4 regions of the Enterobacter cloacae complex sp. 394I7 genome follow, and region 1 is predicted to be linked to each of the others. Evidence: predicted binding sites of a transcription regulator. Region 1 holds the regulator's gene; each other region holds the start of a gene.
What was found. Region 1 encodes PhoB, which activates phosphate uptake and scavenging genes when phosphate is short. Its sites were predicted from a motif close to CTGTCATAAAACTGNCNNAT; they were not measured.
Positions count from the first base shown of each region.

Region 1 (4,093 bases):
ATACCGCTCGTGCTCTGCCAGCCACTGTGCCAGCGCCGTAAGGTCGGTCTGCAGTTGTGCATGGCTACGCTGGGCCGTATTACGGATACGCGAGCGCAGCGCGGTTTTTGCTTGTAAGCGAGCATTTACTTCAACAATGCGCTGCTTCGTTTGCCCCAGCCGGGTGGTTTGCTCTTGCTGGCTGTCCCACAGTGGACGCAGCTGGGCGGCGGGGTGAGCAAGCTGGAGCGTTGCCAGCTCGGGCGCAGCCTCGGTCAGTGCCTGTTGCGCCTGTTGCTGCAAGGTGGCAACGCGCTGCTGCTCACGTATAAGCTCGTCATTGCGCGTAAGCCACTGAAAATCTTTCTGTTGATTCTGCTGTTGCGCCAGCAGCGTTTTTTCTTCGTCAGTAAGTGCCTGCAAACTTTGCTGTAACTGCTGCTGTTGTTCTTCACTCAACAACACGACGCCTGCAGCCTGTGCTTCATACACCTCAAGGGCGTTACGTGCGGCTTTGTGTTTCTCAAACACCATGGCGGAAATCTGACCGTAGATCTCGGTTCCGGTCAGTTCTTCCAGCAGTTCGGCGCGGTCGGAAGGTCTGGCATTGAGGAAGGCGGCAAATTGCCCCTGAGAGAGCAGCATTGAGCGGGTAAAACGGCCATAATCCAGCCCGGTGAGGGCGGCCGTTTGTTCCAGTTTATCCGACACTTTGTCGGCCAGAATTTTACCGTCCTCACAGCGTGCCAGCTCGACGCGTGGGGCCTGAAGATTACCGTCGGGCTGATTTCGCGCGCGGTTCTGACTCCAGAAAGCGCGATAGGCAATACCTTTGACTTCAAACTCAACTTCAGCAAGGCATTCGGCCGTGTCGCGCGTCATCAAATCGTTTTGTGCCTGGGAGACTTTCTGCAGGCGCGGCGTTTCGTGATACAGCGCCAGACAAATGGCGTCGAGCAGGGTCGTTTTCCCTGCGCCGGTAGCCCCGGTAATCGCAAACAGTCCGTTGCTGGCAAACGGCTCCGCGGTAAAATCGATTTTCCACTCACCCTTCAGTGAGTTGAGGTTTTTCAGACGCAGGCTGAGGATTTTCATGCGTTTTCTTCCTCATCGTTCAGGGCATGCAGGGTGTGCGAAAACAGCTCGTTCAGCCGTGCGCGTTTCGCGTCGTCAATCTCCTCGTGGGAGAGCCGGCGTTCAAAGACCTCTTCCACCCTGAGCTCGCTGAGCGTTTCGCGCTGAGCGCCGAGCAGAATTTTCTCGCGCTGCTCGCGGCTGCGGCGCACCAGCAGCACCTCTACCGGCAGGTCTTCCGTGAGTACCTGAATTTTACGCTGCACATCATGCAGGTAGTCGGCGCTGGCGATCTCAATATCCAGCCAGACCGGCGGGTTTTGTTCCACGCCGCGCCACTGTTCAAGCTGGGCGGTGATGGCGTCCAGATCGCCTTTCAGCACCGCCAGCGGCTGGGTGACGGGCACTTCCAGCGTGTCAACGGCGCTGAGCTTGCCGTCGCTAAAGCTGACCAGATGGACACTTTTGGCTTTGCCGGTCTCATCAAAACTCAGCGAGATGGGCGAGCCGCAGTAGCGAATGTGCTCGCAGCCGCCGATAACCTGCGCCCGGTGGATATGCCCGAGGGCAATATAATCCGCGGGCGGGAAGTTTTGTGCCGGGAAAGCATCCAGCGTGCCAATATAAATGTCACGCACCGCGTCGCTTTTGCTGGCCCCAACGGTGGTGAGGTGCCCGGTGGCAATCACCGGAATCGCCTGGTCACCGCGAAGGGCGCAGGCCTGGGCATGCTGCTGGTGGTAATAGTCGGTGATAGCCTGCAGCAAATGCTGCTGTTTTTCAGCGCCGGAAAGCCCCGCCTGGCTTTGGACAATATCGCGCGGGCGTAAAAATGGGATCGGACACAGTACCGCACCCGGCGTCCCGTCGCGCTTTTTCAGGAGCTGCGGCGCATGTCCTGCGCTGGCCACCACGGTAGTATTGAGAAACGCCAGAATATCGCGGGATTCATTTAACGTTGCGACGGAATCATGGTTGCCGGCAACAATCACCAGATGACAGCCCGTTTGCTGCAGATTGACGACAAAACGGTTATATAACTCGCGCGCATAGCTGGGGGGCGAGCCGGTATCGAAGATGTCGCCCGCCACAATAATGGCGTCCACCTCATGAGAGCGGGCCGTATCCAGCAGCCAGTTCAGGAACGCTTCGTGTTCAGCCGCCCGGCTTTTGCTGTAAAAATTTTGACCCAGATGCCAGTCAGAGGTGTGTAGTATGCGCATTGCTGATCCGTGGCGAAAAAGAGAAAGCAGGATTATAAACTGTCAGGGAACAGAAAATAACCGCTGTAATAAAACAACAGTTTGCCCTTTATAGTGGTACTGTTTTTCATAAATCTGTCATAAATCTGACGCATAATGACGCCGCATTACAAACTTGTAACTTAAATAAGATAAAACAGGGCAAAGTATGGCGAGACGTATTCTGGTCGTAGAAGATGAAGCTCCGATTCGTGAAATGGTGTGCTTCGTGCTCGAGCAAAATGGCTTCCAGCCGGTTGAGGCGGAAGATTATGACAGCGCGGTGAACCAGCTGAATGAACCCTGGCCCGATCTGATTCTGCTCGACTGGATGTTGCCTGGCGGCTCCGGGCTGCAGTTTATCAAACACCTGAAACGTGAAGCGCTAACCCGCGACATACCGGTTGTGATGCTCACGGCGCGCGGTGAAGAAGAGGATCGCGTACGCGGTCTGGAAACGGGGGCGGACGATTACATTACCAAACCGTTCTCACCGAAAGAGCTGGTTGCCCGCATTAAAGCCGTGATGCGCCGCATTTCACCGATGGCGGTGGAAGAGGTGATTGAGATGCAGGGACTGAGCCTTGACCCTACCTCACACCGCGTCATGACCGGTGAAAATCCCCTCGATATGGGGCCTACCGAATTTAAACTTCTGCATTTCTTTATGACTCACCCGGAGCGCGTATACAGCCGCGAACAGTTGCTGAATAACGTCTGGGGAACTAACGTGTATGTCGAAGACCGGACGGTTGACGTACATATCCGCCGCCTGCGAAAAGCGCTGGAACTGAGCGGCCACGATCGCATGGTGCAGACGGTCCGCGGCACGGGTTATCGTTTTTCAACCCGTTTCTGAACAATGACAGGAGTGTGACGCGTGCTGGAACGTCTGTCATGGAAAAGGCTCGTCTTTGAACTGATCTTATGCTGTATTCCGGCCTTCATTCTGGGGGCCTTTCTTGGATATTTGCCGTGGTTTCTGCTGGCGTCGGTTACCGGGCTTCTGATCTGGCATTTCTGGAACCTGCTGCGCCTCTCTTGGTGGCTATGGGTTGACCGAAGTATGACGCCTCCGCCGGGAAGCGGAAGCTGGGAGCCGCTGCTGTACGGTCTGCACCAGATGCAGATGCGTAACAAAAAGCGGCGCCGGGAGCTGGGAAGCCTGATCAAACGCTTCCGTAGCGGCGCTGAGTCGCTGCCGGATGCTGTAATACTGACGACCGAAGAAGGGACGATCTTCTGGTGTAACGGCCTCGCGCAACAGCTGCTGGGCCTGCGCTGGCCGGACGATAATGGCCAGAACATCCTCAATCTTCTGCGTTATCCCGAGTTCACGCTGTACCTGAAAAAGCGTGATTTTACCCGCCCCCACAACCTGAAGCTCAACAATGGGCGCCATCTGGAAATCCGAGTGATGCCTTACAGCGATCAGCAGTGGCTGATGGTTGCCCGTGATGTCACCCAGATGCACCAGCTGGAAGGGGCGCGACGCAACTTCTTTGCCAACGTCAGCCACGAATTACGCACTCCGCTGACGGTGCTTCAGGGGTACCTGGAGATGATGCAGGAGCAAACGCTGGAAGGCGCGCCGCGCGAGAAGGCGTTGCATACGATGCGTGAACAAACGCACCGTATGGAAGGGCTGGTGAAACAGCTGCTGACGCTCTCGAAAATTGAGGCCGCCCCCTCGCTGGCATTGAATGACACCATTGATGTGCCGATGATGCTGCGGGTGGTGGAGCGCGAAGCGCAGACGTTAAGCCATAAAATGCATCAGCTGACCTTCGAGGTCGACA
Region 1 is NZ_JBXWCR010000004.1:105,894-109,986, forward strand. Features, by position in the region: gene sbcC (exonuclease subunit SbcC) at 1-1,074, opposite strand, end outside; gene sbcD (exonuclease subunit SbcD) at 1,071-2,276, opposite strand; gene phoB (phosphate response regulator transcription factor PhoB) at 2,464-3,153, shown strand; gene phoR (phosphate regulon sensor histidine kinase PhoR) at 3,175-4,093, shown strand, end outside.

Region 2 (4,093 bases), on a different contig from region 1:
TTTGTTGGTCAAGCAGCGCTTCCAGCAGTTCGATCTGCTCGTTTGTACGGGAACTGGCACGGTTTACGAAAAACCAAATGACAAGCCCCACCAGCAGAACAACCAACGAGATCATCAGGGATGCCATATTTAGCAGCCCTGAATTCAGTAACTCACCCATTTCACCACCTCAATAAAAACGTCTATCTTACCACTGGTGCGAAGGAAGGAAATCACCTTGAGAAAAAATGCGTGTTACCACGGAATAAACTTATTGATTGCGCAAACGCCGCTAAAAAACTGTACATCCTGATCGCACATCACATTGATAGTCTGCGTCCACAACACCACACAGGCTACCAGCACAATAATCAGAATCACCCAGCGTATTTTTTTCACTCCACACTCCGTCTAAAGGCCCGATATAACCAGGTTATCACGGCTATCTTAAACAAGGACTAACTGTACCGCCATCTGGTCGTTTTCAGAATCATGCACTTGTTTCATAGAGTAAACCGTTTAGGCTTACTGCATGACAACAAAGATAAAGAGGCAATGATGCATTTAATCATTCGTACAATTATTGCACTGGCCGTAGTATGGGTTGGCCTTCTGTTAACCGGCTATGGCGTGCTTGTGGGAAGCACCGAAAACGCCGCTGGATTAGGGATTCAATGCAAATACATGACCGCGCAGGGCATGAGCACGGCACAATATATTCATTCAGACAGCGGGATCATTGGTTTAACCAACTGCCCGGTTCTGCGTAAAACATCCGTCGTCATTGATAACGGCTAATCACCCCGATTGATACTGATAAAAAACGCCGCACTGTGTGCGGCGTTTTTTGTGCCCATAAGGATCAGAACGGGTAGTCGTTATAGCCCATTTGTTCAGAAATCTTGCGTGCGGCTGTATGGAGAATCGCCACATATTCATGCAGACGTTCTTCAGAAAAGCGCAGGGTCGGGAAAGAGATACTCAGCCCGGCAATGACAACGCCAAAGCGGTCAAATACCGGCACACCGATACAGCGCAGCCCTTCTTCCTGCTCTTCGTTATCTTCGCCATACCCCTGCTCACGTACTTTGTCGAGCACGGCCAATAATTCGTCAGTGCTGGTAATAGTGCGTTCAGTACTGCGCTTATATTCCACGCCTTCGAGGATCTGCTTCACTTCTTCGCGATCGCGCCACGCCAGCAACACTTTGCCAATCGCGGTACTGTAAAGCGGATTACGACGACCGATGCGTGAATACATGCGCAGGTTGTACATGGAGTCGATTTTATGGATGTAGACAATGCTGTCTTCATCCAGTGCCCCCAGGTGGATAGTCTCTTTGGTCAGGCGAGAGATCTCACGCATCTGGATATCTGCGCTGCGGATCAAATCCACGTTTTGCAGCGCACGGGCCCCGAGCTCGAACAGTTTCAGCGTCAGAGAATACTTTTCAGACTCGCCTTCCTGTGCGACGTAACCCAGTGACTTCATGGTTTGCAAAAAGCGATAAACGGTGCTTTTCGACATCATCACACGCTGCGACAACTCTGTAATACCAATTTCACGCTCTTCTCCGAGCGCCTGTAAGATGCCAAACACCTTCAGCACGGAAGAAACAGAATCTGGCTGTTTATCCAAATCTGCAATTGCCATTTACCACCTCATAGAGAGTGTTTTATAAAAATCAGAACCGGTTTTTATTATAAATTCCCGTCATGTTACCTGCAATCGATCCTCGTTTACTTCGTTACAAATCTGCGACATAAAACTGAAATAACGATGCTAAAATAGTTACCCTGAGAATAATTTCATACTGAGCTTTTCATCCCTAATGGAAAAAAACCTGTCCGATGGCCTGCCTTTGCCCCAGCGGTATGGCGCTATCGCCACGATTGTTATCGGTATTTCAATGGCCGTCCTTGACGGTGCAATCGCTAACGTTGCCCTGCCAACCATTGCCAGCAACCTGCATGCCTCCCCTGCCAGTTCTATATGGATAGTCAATGCCTACCAGATAGCGATCGTGGTTTCACTGCTCTCGTTCTCTTTCCTGGGCGATATGTTCGGTTACCGACGGGTGTATCAATGCGGCCTGCTGGTGTTCACCTTTACTTCCCTTTTCTGTGCCCTTTCTGATTCGCTGCATACTCTGACGCTTGCGCGCATAGCGCAGGGTTTTGGGGGTGCGGCACTGATGAGCGTCAACACGGCGTTGATCCGCTTAATCTATCCGCAGCGTCATCTGGGACGCGGCATGGGGATAAACTCGTTTATTGTCGCCGTCTCGTCTGCGGCCGGGCCAACCCTTGCGGCGGCCATACTCTCTGTCGCGTCCTGGCAGTGGTTATTCGCCATTAACGTACCGCTGGGTATTGTGGCCCTCTTCTTTGCTCTGCGCTATCTTCCTGCGAACGGTCCCAAAAGCACGATGCCGCGCTTTGACCTTATCAGCGCAGTGATGAATGCCCTGACCTTTGGCCTGCTGATTACTGCCCTGAGCGGCTTTGCACAAGGCCAGTCCCTCATACTTACCGCCGCGGAGCTCATTGCGCTGCTGGTGATTGGCTTCTTCTTTGTACGCCGCCAGCTCGCGCTCCCTGTCCCTTTATTGCCTGTCGACCTGCTGCGTATTCCTCTTTTTTCTCTCTCGATTTGTACTTCTGTTTGCTCATTCTGCGCTCAGATGCTGGCCCTGGTCTCTCTGCCCTTCTTCCTGCAAAGTGTGGTGGGACGTACTGAAGTCGAGACCGGGCTGCTGTTAACGCCGTGGCCACTGGCGACAATGGTAATGGCGCCGCTGGCAGGGTATTTGATTGAGCGCATCCACGCCGGATTGCTTGGCGCGCTGGGGCTCGCCGTCATGGCCACGGGGCTGTTCGCACTCGCACTACTCCCCTCATCACCCACCGATCTGGATATCATCTGGCGCATGATCCTGTGTGGTGCAGGGTTCGGTCTGTTCCAGTCGCCTAACAACCACACCATCATCACCTCAGCGCCGCGCCATCGCAGCGGTGGTGCCAGCGGTATGTTGGGCACCGCACGTCTGCTGGGACAAAGCACCGGCGCGGCCCTGGTCGCGCTGATGTTTAATCTTGCCGGGCAAAATGGCAACCACGTTGCACTTTTCACCGCAGGCGCCCTTGCCACCCTGGCCGCCATCATCAGCGGGCTGCGCATTACCCAGCCCAGAGTACAGGCATAAAAAAAGCCGGGCGGATATCTCCAGCCCGGCTCATTGCTCTTCTTAGCGTTACTTCAGGTATTCACCACTGCGCAGCGCTTCGATACGTTTATCCAGCGGCGGGTGACTCATAAACAGCTCGCTCAGCGATTTTGATTTACCGTTAATGCAGAATGCCATAATGCTGGTCGCTTCCTGCGGTTCATAGCTGGTTTTCAGACGCTGCAGCGCGGCAATCATCTTCTCACGGCCAACCAGTTTCGCCGAGCCGGCATCCGCGTGGAACTCACGATGACGGGAGAACCACATGGTGATGATGCTGGCCAGAATACCGAATACCAGCTCCAGTACCGTCGCAACCGCGAAGTAGATCAGCGGGTTGCCGTTGCTCTCTTCCCCTTCATCGCGGTTCCCGCCCATAAAGCCTGCCGCGATCTGCGCCAGAATACGGGAGATGAAGATAACAAAGGTGTTCACTACGCCCTGGATCAGGGTCATGGTGACCATGTCGCCGTTCGCGATATGGCTGATTTCGTGAGCGATAACCGCTTCGGCTTCGTCACGGCTCATGTTCTGCAACAACCCGGTGCTGACGGCAACCAGCGACGCATCACGACGGGCACCTGTGGCAAAGGCGTTAATATCTGGCGCGTGGTAAATGGCCACCTGCGGCATGGCGATACCCGCCTGCTGCGATTGCTGAGCCACGGTATTCATCAGCCACTGTTCCATATCGTTACGCGGTTGCTCAATGACTTCACCACCTACCGATTTCAGTGCCATCCATTTCGACATCAGGAGTGAAACGAATGAGCCACCAAAACCAAACAGCAGCGCCATAATCAACAGACCCTGAACGCTGCTCGACTGAATTCCTGTCAGGCTTAGCACGAGCCCGAAAACCACCATCACCGCAAGGTTGGTGAGCA
Region 2 is NZ_JBXWCR010000001.1:1,720,912-1,725,004, forward strand. Features, by position in the region: gene AC2FAP_RS08385 (YebO family protein) at 1-160, opposite strand, end outside; gene mgrB (PhoP/PhoQ regulatory lipoprotein MgrB) at 235-378, opposite strand; gene AC2FAP_RS08395 (YobH family protein) at 538-777, shown strand; gene kdgR (DNA-binding transcriptional regulator KdgR) at 842-1,633, opposite strand; gene AC2FAP_RS08405 (MFS transporter) at 1,812-3,185, shown strand; gene htpX (protease HtpX) at 3,234-4,093, opposite strand, start outside.
Region 2: a site for PhoB is predicted at 1,738-1,757, ahead of kdgR (DNA-binding transcriptional regulator KdgR). Genes of this name have one in related genera too.

Region 3 (4,093 bases), on a different contig from region 1:
GCAGCGTTTTCTCGGTGGACTGACGCGAGCCAGGCAGAGGTTGCTCTGCAGTCACACACCGTTCGCTATTACCCAGCTTGCGGCAGACGGCATCGGTTGCCCACTCGGCCATCAGGCGGTAGGTCATCAGCTTGCCGCCGGTGATGGTGATAAACCCATCCAGGCCATCGCGTGCGGCGTGGTCGAGCAGCACGATGCCACGGCTGACGTTGCGCCCGCTCGGGTCGTTATCGCTCGCCACCAGAGGGCGCACGCCAGCATAGGCGCGAAGAATTCGGGTCTGCGCCATCACAGGGGCCAGCTTTTCCCCTTCGCGCAGCAGGATATCCACCTCGTCGGCGGTCACGCGGTTGTAATCAATCTCGCTATAGTCCACGTGGGTTGAGGTGGTGCCGATAAGCGAAATGGTATCGCCCGGCACCAGGATGTCGGCATCAGAAGGTTTGCGGCAGCGGTTGATCACGTGGTTGTTAATGCGGTGGTCGAGGATCAGCAGCGAGCCTTTTGCCGGGAACATGCGCACAGACAGCTCGGCGTACTCCGCGATGCGTTGCCCCCAGATCCCCGCCGCGTTGACCACCACGGCGGCGTACAGTTCGCCATGCTCCTTATACTGCGTATCAAAAACACGTACGCCGCAGACGCGGTTCCCTTCACGGATAAGCCCGGTCACTTCCTGCCCGGTCAGAACCTGTGCGCCGTGTTCACGGGCGTCCAGCATGTTCGCGGCGGTCAGGCGGAAAGGGTCAACCGTGCCGTCCGGGACCTTCACCGCACCGATAAGGGCCGGGTTGACAGACGGTTCCAGACGACGCGCGAGTTCGGGGTCGATGACGTCAGCCTCAATCCCTGCAGCGCGGCAGGCGGTCACAAAGGTTGGCTGAAATGAGAGATCGTCTTCGGGAAGCGTAATGAACAGACCGTTGGTCGGTTCAATGCAGTGGCGGGCAATGCGTCTGAGGATCTGGTTTTCAGCAATGCATTCCCGCGCGGATTCGGGGTCGGTCACCGCGTAACGGGCACCACTGTGCAGCAGGCCATGATTGCGCCCGGTTGCGCCCGTCGCAATGTCATGGCGCTCCAGAAGCGTGACGCTCAGCCCACGCAGGGCGCAGTCGCGTGCGATGCCGGCGCCGGTCGCGCCACCGCCAATGATAATCACATCGCTGTAGCGAGGATCGTGAATTGTCATTGTTATCCCTCTGTGTTCGTTTTTTACCATTTAGCCACATCAAAACTGTGGTTTGTTTGATTTCGAACATAAACGAACGAAATTCGAAAGTGAAACGTGATTCCATGCGCTTTTCTGCGCACATTGTCATATTTCTGTAACAATTTGTGCGTTGATTCACAGTAACAATCACCGTGATTTCTTAACATCGCCGCCTCTCTGGAGTGTGGGGCAGTTAAACCCCTGTAAATTCAATACCTGGCCACGGAGGCTGTCATGCTCAGTATCTTCAAACCTGCGCCGCATCGGGCGCGTCTGCCAGAGGCAGAAATTGATCCGCTATACCGTCGTCTGCGTTGGCAAATCTTCCTGGGGATCTTCTTCGGGTACGCGGCGTACTACCTGGTACGTAAAAACTTTGCGCTCGCCATGCCGTATCTGGTGGAGCAGGGCTTTTCTCGTGGCGATCTGGGGTTCGCGCTGTCGGGGATCTCTATCGCCTACGGTTTTTCCAAATTCATCATGGGTTCAGTGTCCGATCGCTCGAATCCACGCGTGTTCCTGCCTGCGGGTCTGATCCTGGCGGCAGCGGTGATGCTGTTCATGGGCTTTGTGCCATGGGCAACCTCCAGCATCGCCGTGATGTTCGTGCTGCTGTTCCTCTGTGGCTGGTTCCAGGGAATGGGGTGGCCGCCGTGCGGGCGCACCATGGTGCACTGGTGGTCGCAGAAAGAGCGTGGCGGCATCGTGTCGGTGTGGAACTGCGCGCATAACGTCGGTGGTGGTATTCCACCTCTGCTGTTCCTGCTGGGGATGGCGTGGTTTAACGACTGGAAAGCCGCGCTTTATATGCCTGCCTTTGGTGCCATTCTGGTGGCGGTTATCGCTTTCGCCCTGATGCGTGACACGCCGCAGTCCTGTGGCCTGCCGCCGATTGAAGAGTACAAAAACGACTATCCGGATGATTACAGCGAGCAGCATGAAGAAGAGCTGACGGCCAAACAGATCTTCATGAAGTACGTCCTGCCCAACAAACTGCTGTGGTATATCGCGGTGGCCAACGTCTTCGTGTACCTGCTGCGTTACGGCATCCTCGACTGGTCACCTACCTATCTGAAAGAGGTGAAGCATTTCGCGCTGGATAAATCCTCCTGGGCTTACTTCCTCTATGAGTACGCCGGGATCCCGGGGACGCTGATTTGCGGCTGGATGTCGGACAAAGTGTTCCGGGGTAACCGTGGTGCTACGGGCGTCTTCTTTATGACGCTGGTGACCATTGCCACCGTGGTTTACTGGCTCAACCCGCCGGGTAACCCATCAGTCGATATGGCCTGTATGATCGTCATCGGCTTTCTGATTTACGGCCCGGTTATGCTGATTGGTCTGCATGCCCTGGAGCTGGCGCCGAAGAAAGCCGCAGGTACGGCAGCCGGCTTTACCGGTCTGTTCGGATACCTGGGCGGTTCGGTCGCGGCGAGCGCCATTGTGGGCTACACCGTTGACTTTTTCGGCTGGGACGGCGGCTTTATGGTGATGATTGGCGGTAGCGTGCTGGCAGTGCTGCTGTTGATTGTGGTGATGATTGGTGAAAAACGTCATCACGCCGAAATGCAGGCGCGTCGTCAATAAGGAGAAGGCTGATGAAATTAACTTACGTAGCAACGGGCCTGCTGCTGGCGGGCCTGATGACAGGCTCAGCGCTGGCTAACGAGAAAATGGTTATCGCCCATCGCGGCGCAAGTGGCTATCTGCCAGAGCACACGCTCCCGGCAAAAGCGATGGCCTATGCGCAGGGGGCAGATTATCTCGAGCAGGATCTGGTGATGACCCGTGACGACCAGCTGGTCGTCCTTCATGACCACTATCTTGACCGCGTGACGGACGTGGCTGAGCGTTTCCCGGCCCGCGCCCGCAAAGATGGTCGCTACTACGCCATTGACTTTACGCTGGATGAGATTCGTTCGCTGAAGTTTACCGAGGGTTTCGAGGTTGAAAACGGCAAGAAGGTGCAGGTCTATCCGGGACGTTTCCCGATGGGTAAATCTGATTTTCGCATTCATACCTTCGAAGAAGAGATTGAGTTTGTTCAGGGACTGAACCACTCAACCGGGAAAAACATCGGCATCTACCCGGAGATAAAAGCACCGTGGTTCCACCATCAGGAAGGGAAGGACATTGCCGCGAAGACGCTGGACGTGCTGAAAAAGTACGGCTACACCAGCAAGCGCGACAAAGTCTATCTGCAGTGTTTTGACGCCGCTGAGCTGAAGCGCATCAAAACCGAGCTGGCGCCAAAGAGAGGGATGGATCTCAATCTGGTACAGCTGATTGCCTACACCGACTGGAATGAAACTCAGGAGAAACAGCCCGACGGCACGTGGGTGAATTACAACTACGACTGGATGTTTAAGCCGGGCGCAATGAAACAGATCGCGCAGTACGCCGACGGTATCGGACCGGATTACCATATGCTGGTGGCGGAAGGCTCAACGCCAGGCCACGTCAAGCTGACGGCAATGGTGAAAGAGGCGCACGCCAGTCATATGCAGGTTCATCCGTATACGGTGCGTGCGGACCAGCTACCGGCTTATGCGACGGACGTAAACCAGCTGTACGACGTGCTGTATAACCAGGCCGGGGTGGACGGGCTGTTCACCGATTTCCCCGATAAAGCCGTGCAGTTTTTGAAGTAAAAGAAAAAGGGCCGTAAGGCCCTTTTTTATTTCGCCCGGAGGGGCGGTTTACATCTCAATCTCTATATCGCCTTTTGCCCGGCAGCAGCAGGGCAAAATTTCACCTTCGTTGATGAAGGCCAGCGGTTCGGTCAGCCAGTCCACTTGTCCGGCGACTAAACGGCAGCGACATGAGCCGCAATAGCCTGAGCGGCATTGATACTCCACTTCAACCTGATGCGCCTCAAGC
Region 3 is NZ_JBXWCR010000001.1:2,167,532-2,171,624, reverse strand. Features, by position in the region: gene glpA (anaerobic glycerol-3-phosphate dehydrogenase subunit A) at 1-1,192, opposite strand, end outside; gene glpT (glycerol-3-phosphate transporter) at 1,448-2,800, shown strand; gene glpQ (glycerophosphodiester phosphodiesterase) at 2,812-3,864, shown strand; gene yfaE (class I ribonucleotide reductase maintenance protein YfaE) at 3,913-4,093, opposite strand, start outside.
Region 3: a site for PhoB is predicted at 1,316-1,335, ahead of glpT (glycerol-3-phosphate transporter). Genes of this name have one in related genera too.

Region 4 (4,093 bases), on a different contig from region 1:
AGATAAAAGCATGGCCCATTTTTAAGAAACTTCAGGATATATCATCATTATTTACCCACCTAAAAAGAGAGGTAATGCGTCACCGCCATAAGATATGGATGACGGGGAAGTCAGGAGATAAATAACAATGTGTCGCTTCACCTTATCCGAAATGGAGGTGCGTAGCAATTTGCTGCAATAAAATATTCGATATATTTACTGCCATTTCTTTCCACCGTGTTAATGCCGTAAGCATCGCTTAACTGACTGACAGGAAATGTCACTGGCGACACGCTTTTTGCTTTTTTTTTAAATAGAATATCACCGACAACGGTGTGGATTTGCGTTATACTTGCCCCCTTTTTCGGCACCCAGCCGTCATTTTGCTGGCACTTTCCAGCGTGTTACGCACTTTTTGAGGATACCCTAATGCAACTCCCACACTGCCCGAAATGCAATTCTGAATACACCTATGAAGATAATGGCATGTTCATCTGCCCGGAATGCGCTCACGAATGGAATGACGCCGAGCCGTCGCACGATACTGATACGCTTGTTGTAAAAGATGCGAACGGTAATCTGCTGGCTGATGGCGACAGCGTCACCGTGATTAAAGATTTGAAGGTTAAAGGCAGCTCTTCCATGCTGAAGATCGGCACTAAAGTGAAGAATATCCGTCTGGTAGAAGGCGACCATAATATTGACTGCAAAATTGACGGCTTTGGCCCGATGAAACTGAAATCAGAGTTTGTGAAAAAGAACTGATTTACCCGCCCGGTGGCGCTTCGCTTACCGGGCTGGCGAGAACTACACTTAACGGGCTCTTCTTACGTGAGGTATAGATTATGCCGTTAAGTCCCTACATCTCTTTCGCCGGTAACTGTGCCGAGGCCTCCGCCTTTTATCAGCACGCCGTCGGCGCAGAGCTCCTCTATAAAATCACCTTCGGTGAAATGCCAAAAGGCGACAGCAGCGAAGAAGGCTGTCCGTCTGGCATGCAGTTTCCGGATTCGGCGATCGCCCACTCGAATGTTCGCATTGCGGGCAGCGATATCATGATGAGTGATGGGCAGCCGCCCGGCAGCAAAGCGCAGTATGCCGGGTTCACGCTGGTGCTGGACACCCAGGACGTGGCAGAAGGCAAACGCTGGTTCGACAATCTGGCCGCGGAAGGCCATATCGAAATGGCCTGGCAGGAGACCTTCTGGGCGCACGGTTTCGGTAAAGTCACCGACAAATACGGCGTGCCGTGGATGATTAACGTCGTTAAGCAACAGCAGTGATCTTCTGGCGGTGGGCAGTCTGCCCCCGCCTGTCATCAAACTCCCCTCAACTCTTCAAACTCCCGCAACCGAGACTTAACCCAAATGTCATATTGATGCGCCAGCATGAGGCCACATTTATTGTGAGGCCCAGCATATGCAAACTGTTATCCGCGTCGAGAAACTGAGCAAGACCTTTCATCACAACAAGGCCCTGCATGCCGTTGATCTGACCGTCCTGCAGGGCGAAATGGTGGCGCTCCTGGGGCCATCCGGCTCTGGTAAATCCACCCTTATGCGTCATTTAAGCGGCCTTATCACCTGTGATAAGACCTCAGAAAGCCACGTCGAGCTGCTGGGCAACACCGTGCAGCGTGCAGGACGCCTGGCGCGGGATATCCGCAAAAGCCGCGCCCAGACGGGCTATATCTTCCAGCAGTTCAACCTGGTCAATCGCCTGACGGTACTGGAGAACGTGCTGATTGGCGCGCTCGGCAGCACCCCGTTCTGGCGTACCTGTCTGCGCTGGTTCTCCCCCTCTCAAAAGCAGGAAGCGTTGCAGGCGCTGACCCGCGTCGGAATGGCGCATTTCGCCCACCAGCGCGTCTCCACACTTTCCGGTGGACAGCAGCAGCGCGTGGCTATCGCCCGTGCCCTGATGCAAAAAGCGCAAATCATTCTTGCCGATGAACCCATCGCCTCGCTGGACCCGGAATCGGCTCGCATCGTGATGGAAACCCTGCGCGACATCAACCTCAACGACGGCATCACCGTGGTGGTGACGCTGCACCAGGTGGATTACGCCCTGCGCTATTGCGAGCGCATCGTCGCGTTGCGTCAGGGGCATGTGTTCTTTGATGGCCCAAGCCATCAGTTTGATAACGACCGTTTCGACCATCTCTACCGCAGCATTAACCGCGTCGAAGAGAACGCGCAGGCTGCTTAATTAAAACCGATCCGAGGAAAGTACATGAGCTACAAAGCCGTTGCCGCGCTGGCGTTTACCAGCATGTTCAGCATAAGCACTCTGTTAAGCCCTGCGTACGCCCAGGAGCAGGAAAAAGCGCTGAACTTTGGCATTATTTCGACGGAATCACAGCAGAACCTGAAACCTCAGTGGGAACCGTTCCTGAAAGATATGGAAACCAAACTGGGGATCAAAGTGAACGCCTTCTTCGCCCCGGACTATGCGGGCATCATTCAGGGGATGCGCTTTAACAAAGTCGACATCGCCTGGTACGGCAACCTCTCCGCCATGGAAGCGGTGGATCGCGCGAACGGCCAGGTCTTTGCCCAGACCGTTGCCGCGGATGGCTCTCCGGGTTACTGGAGCGTACTGATCGTCAATAAAGACAGCCCCATCAACAACCTGAACGACATGCTCGCCAAACGTAAAGAGCTGACGTTTGGTAACGGCGATCCCAACTCCACCTCTGGTTTCCTGGTGCCGGGCTATTACGTCTTTGCTAAAAACAACGCCTCTGCCAGCGAGTTTAAGCGCACCGTGAACGCCAGCCATGAAACCAACGCGCTGGCCGTGGCCAATAAGCAGGTGGATGTCGCCACGAATAACACCGAGAACCTCGACAAGCTGAAAACCTCGGCACCGGACAAGCTGAAAGCGCTGAAGGTTATCTGGAAATCCCCTCTGATCCCGGGCGACCCCATCGTCTGGCGCAAAAACCTGTCTGAGACCACCAAAGACAAGGTGTACGACTTCTTTATGAATTACGGCAAAACGCCGGAAGAAAAAACGGTTCTGGAACGTCTGGGCTGGGCACCTTTCCGCCCGTCAAGCGACCTGCAGCTGGTCCCGATTCGCCAGCTGGCGCTGTTTAAAGAGATGCAGGGCGTGAAGGACAACAAGGGTCTGAAGGAGGAGGAGAAGAGCAGCAAAGTGGCTGCGATTCAGGCTCAGCTCGAAGACCTTGACCGCCTGACCGCGGCGCTCGGCGCCATGAGCAGCGTGAATAAAGCGGTGCAATAACGCTTACCGCCCTCTCCCGGTGGGAGAGGGCATTCAGACCAAAGGGGCACACATGCAAACCATCACCCTCCCACCGCCGAAACGCAGCTGGTTCTCGCTTTTTAGCTGGGCCATTTTGCTTGCGGTGCTCGTTATCTCCTGGCAGGGCGCGGAAATGGATCCGCTGCTGCTGTTTAAAGATGCCGGCAATATGGCCACTTTTGCCGCCGACTTCTTCCCGCCTGATTTCAGCCAGTGGCAGGATTACCTCAGCGAAATGGCGGTCACTCTGCAAATCGCCGTCTGGGGCACCGCCCTGGCCGTCATCCTTTCTGTTCCGTTCGGCCTGATGAGCGCCGAGAACATCGTTCCGTGGTGGATTTACCAGCCGATGCGTCGCCTGATGGACGCCTGCCGCGCCATCAACGAAATGGTCTTTGCCATGCTGTTCGTGGTGGCCGTGGGCCTGGGTCCGTTCGCCGGGGTGATGGCGCTGTTTATTCATACCACCGGCGTGCTCTCCAAGCTGCTCTCCGAGGCGGTGGAAGCTATTGAGCCGGGCCCGGTCGAAGGGATCCGCGCAACGGGCGCCAACAAAATTGAAGAAATTCTCTTCGGCGTACTGCCCCAGGTGATGCCGCTGCTGATCTCCTACTCCCTGTACCGTTTCGAATCCAACGTTCGTTCCGCCACCGTCGTCGGCATGGTGGGCGCAGGCGGTATTGGCGTCACGCTGTGGGAAGCGATTCGCGGGTTCCAGTTCCAGCAAACCTGCGCCCTGATGGTGCTCATTATCATCACCGTCAGCCTGCTGGATTTTATGTCTCAACGTTTGCGTAAGCACTTCATCTGAGAAGCGAGGCTTTGATTTGTATGCACTTATCCA
Region 4 is NZ_JBXWCR010000009.1:8,009-12,101, forward strand. Features, by position in the region: gene AC2FAP_RS21005 (zinc ribbon domain-containing protein YjdM) at 409-744, shown strand; gene yjdN (VOC family metalloprotein YjdN) at 825-1,262, shown strand; gene phnC (phosphonate ABC transporter ATP-binding protein) at 1,399-2,187, shown strand; gene phnD (phosphonate ABC transporter substrate-binding protein) at 2,212-3,228, shown strand; gene phnE (phosphonate ABC transporter, permease protein PhnE) at 3,281-4,060, shown strand; gene phnF (phosphonate metabolism transcriptional regulator PhnF) at 4,081-4,093, shown strand, end outside.
Region 4: a site for PhoB is predicted at 1,292-1,311, ahead of phnC (phosphonate ABC transporter ATP-binding protein). Genes of this name have one in related genera too.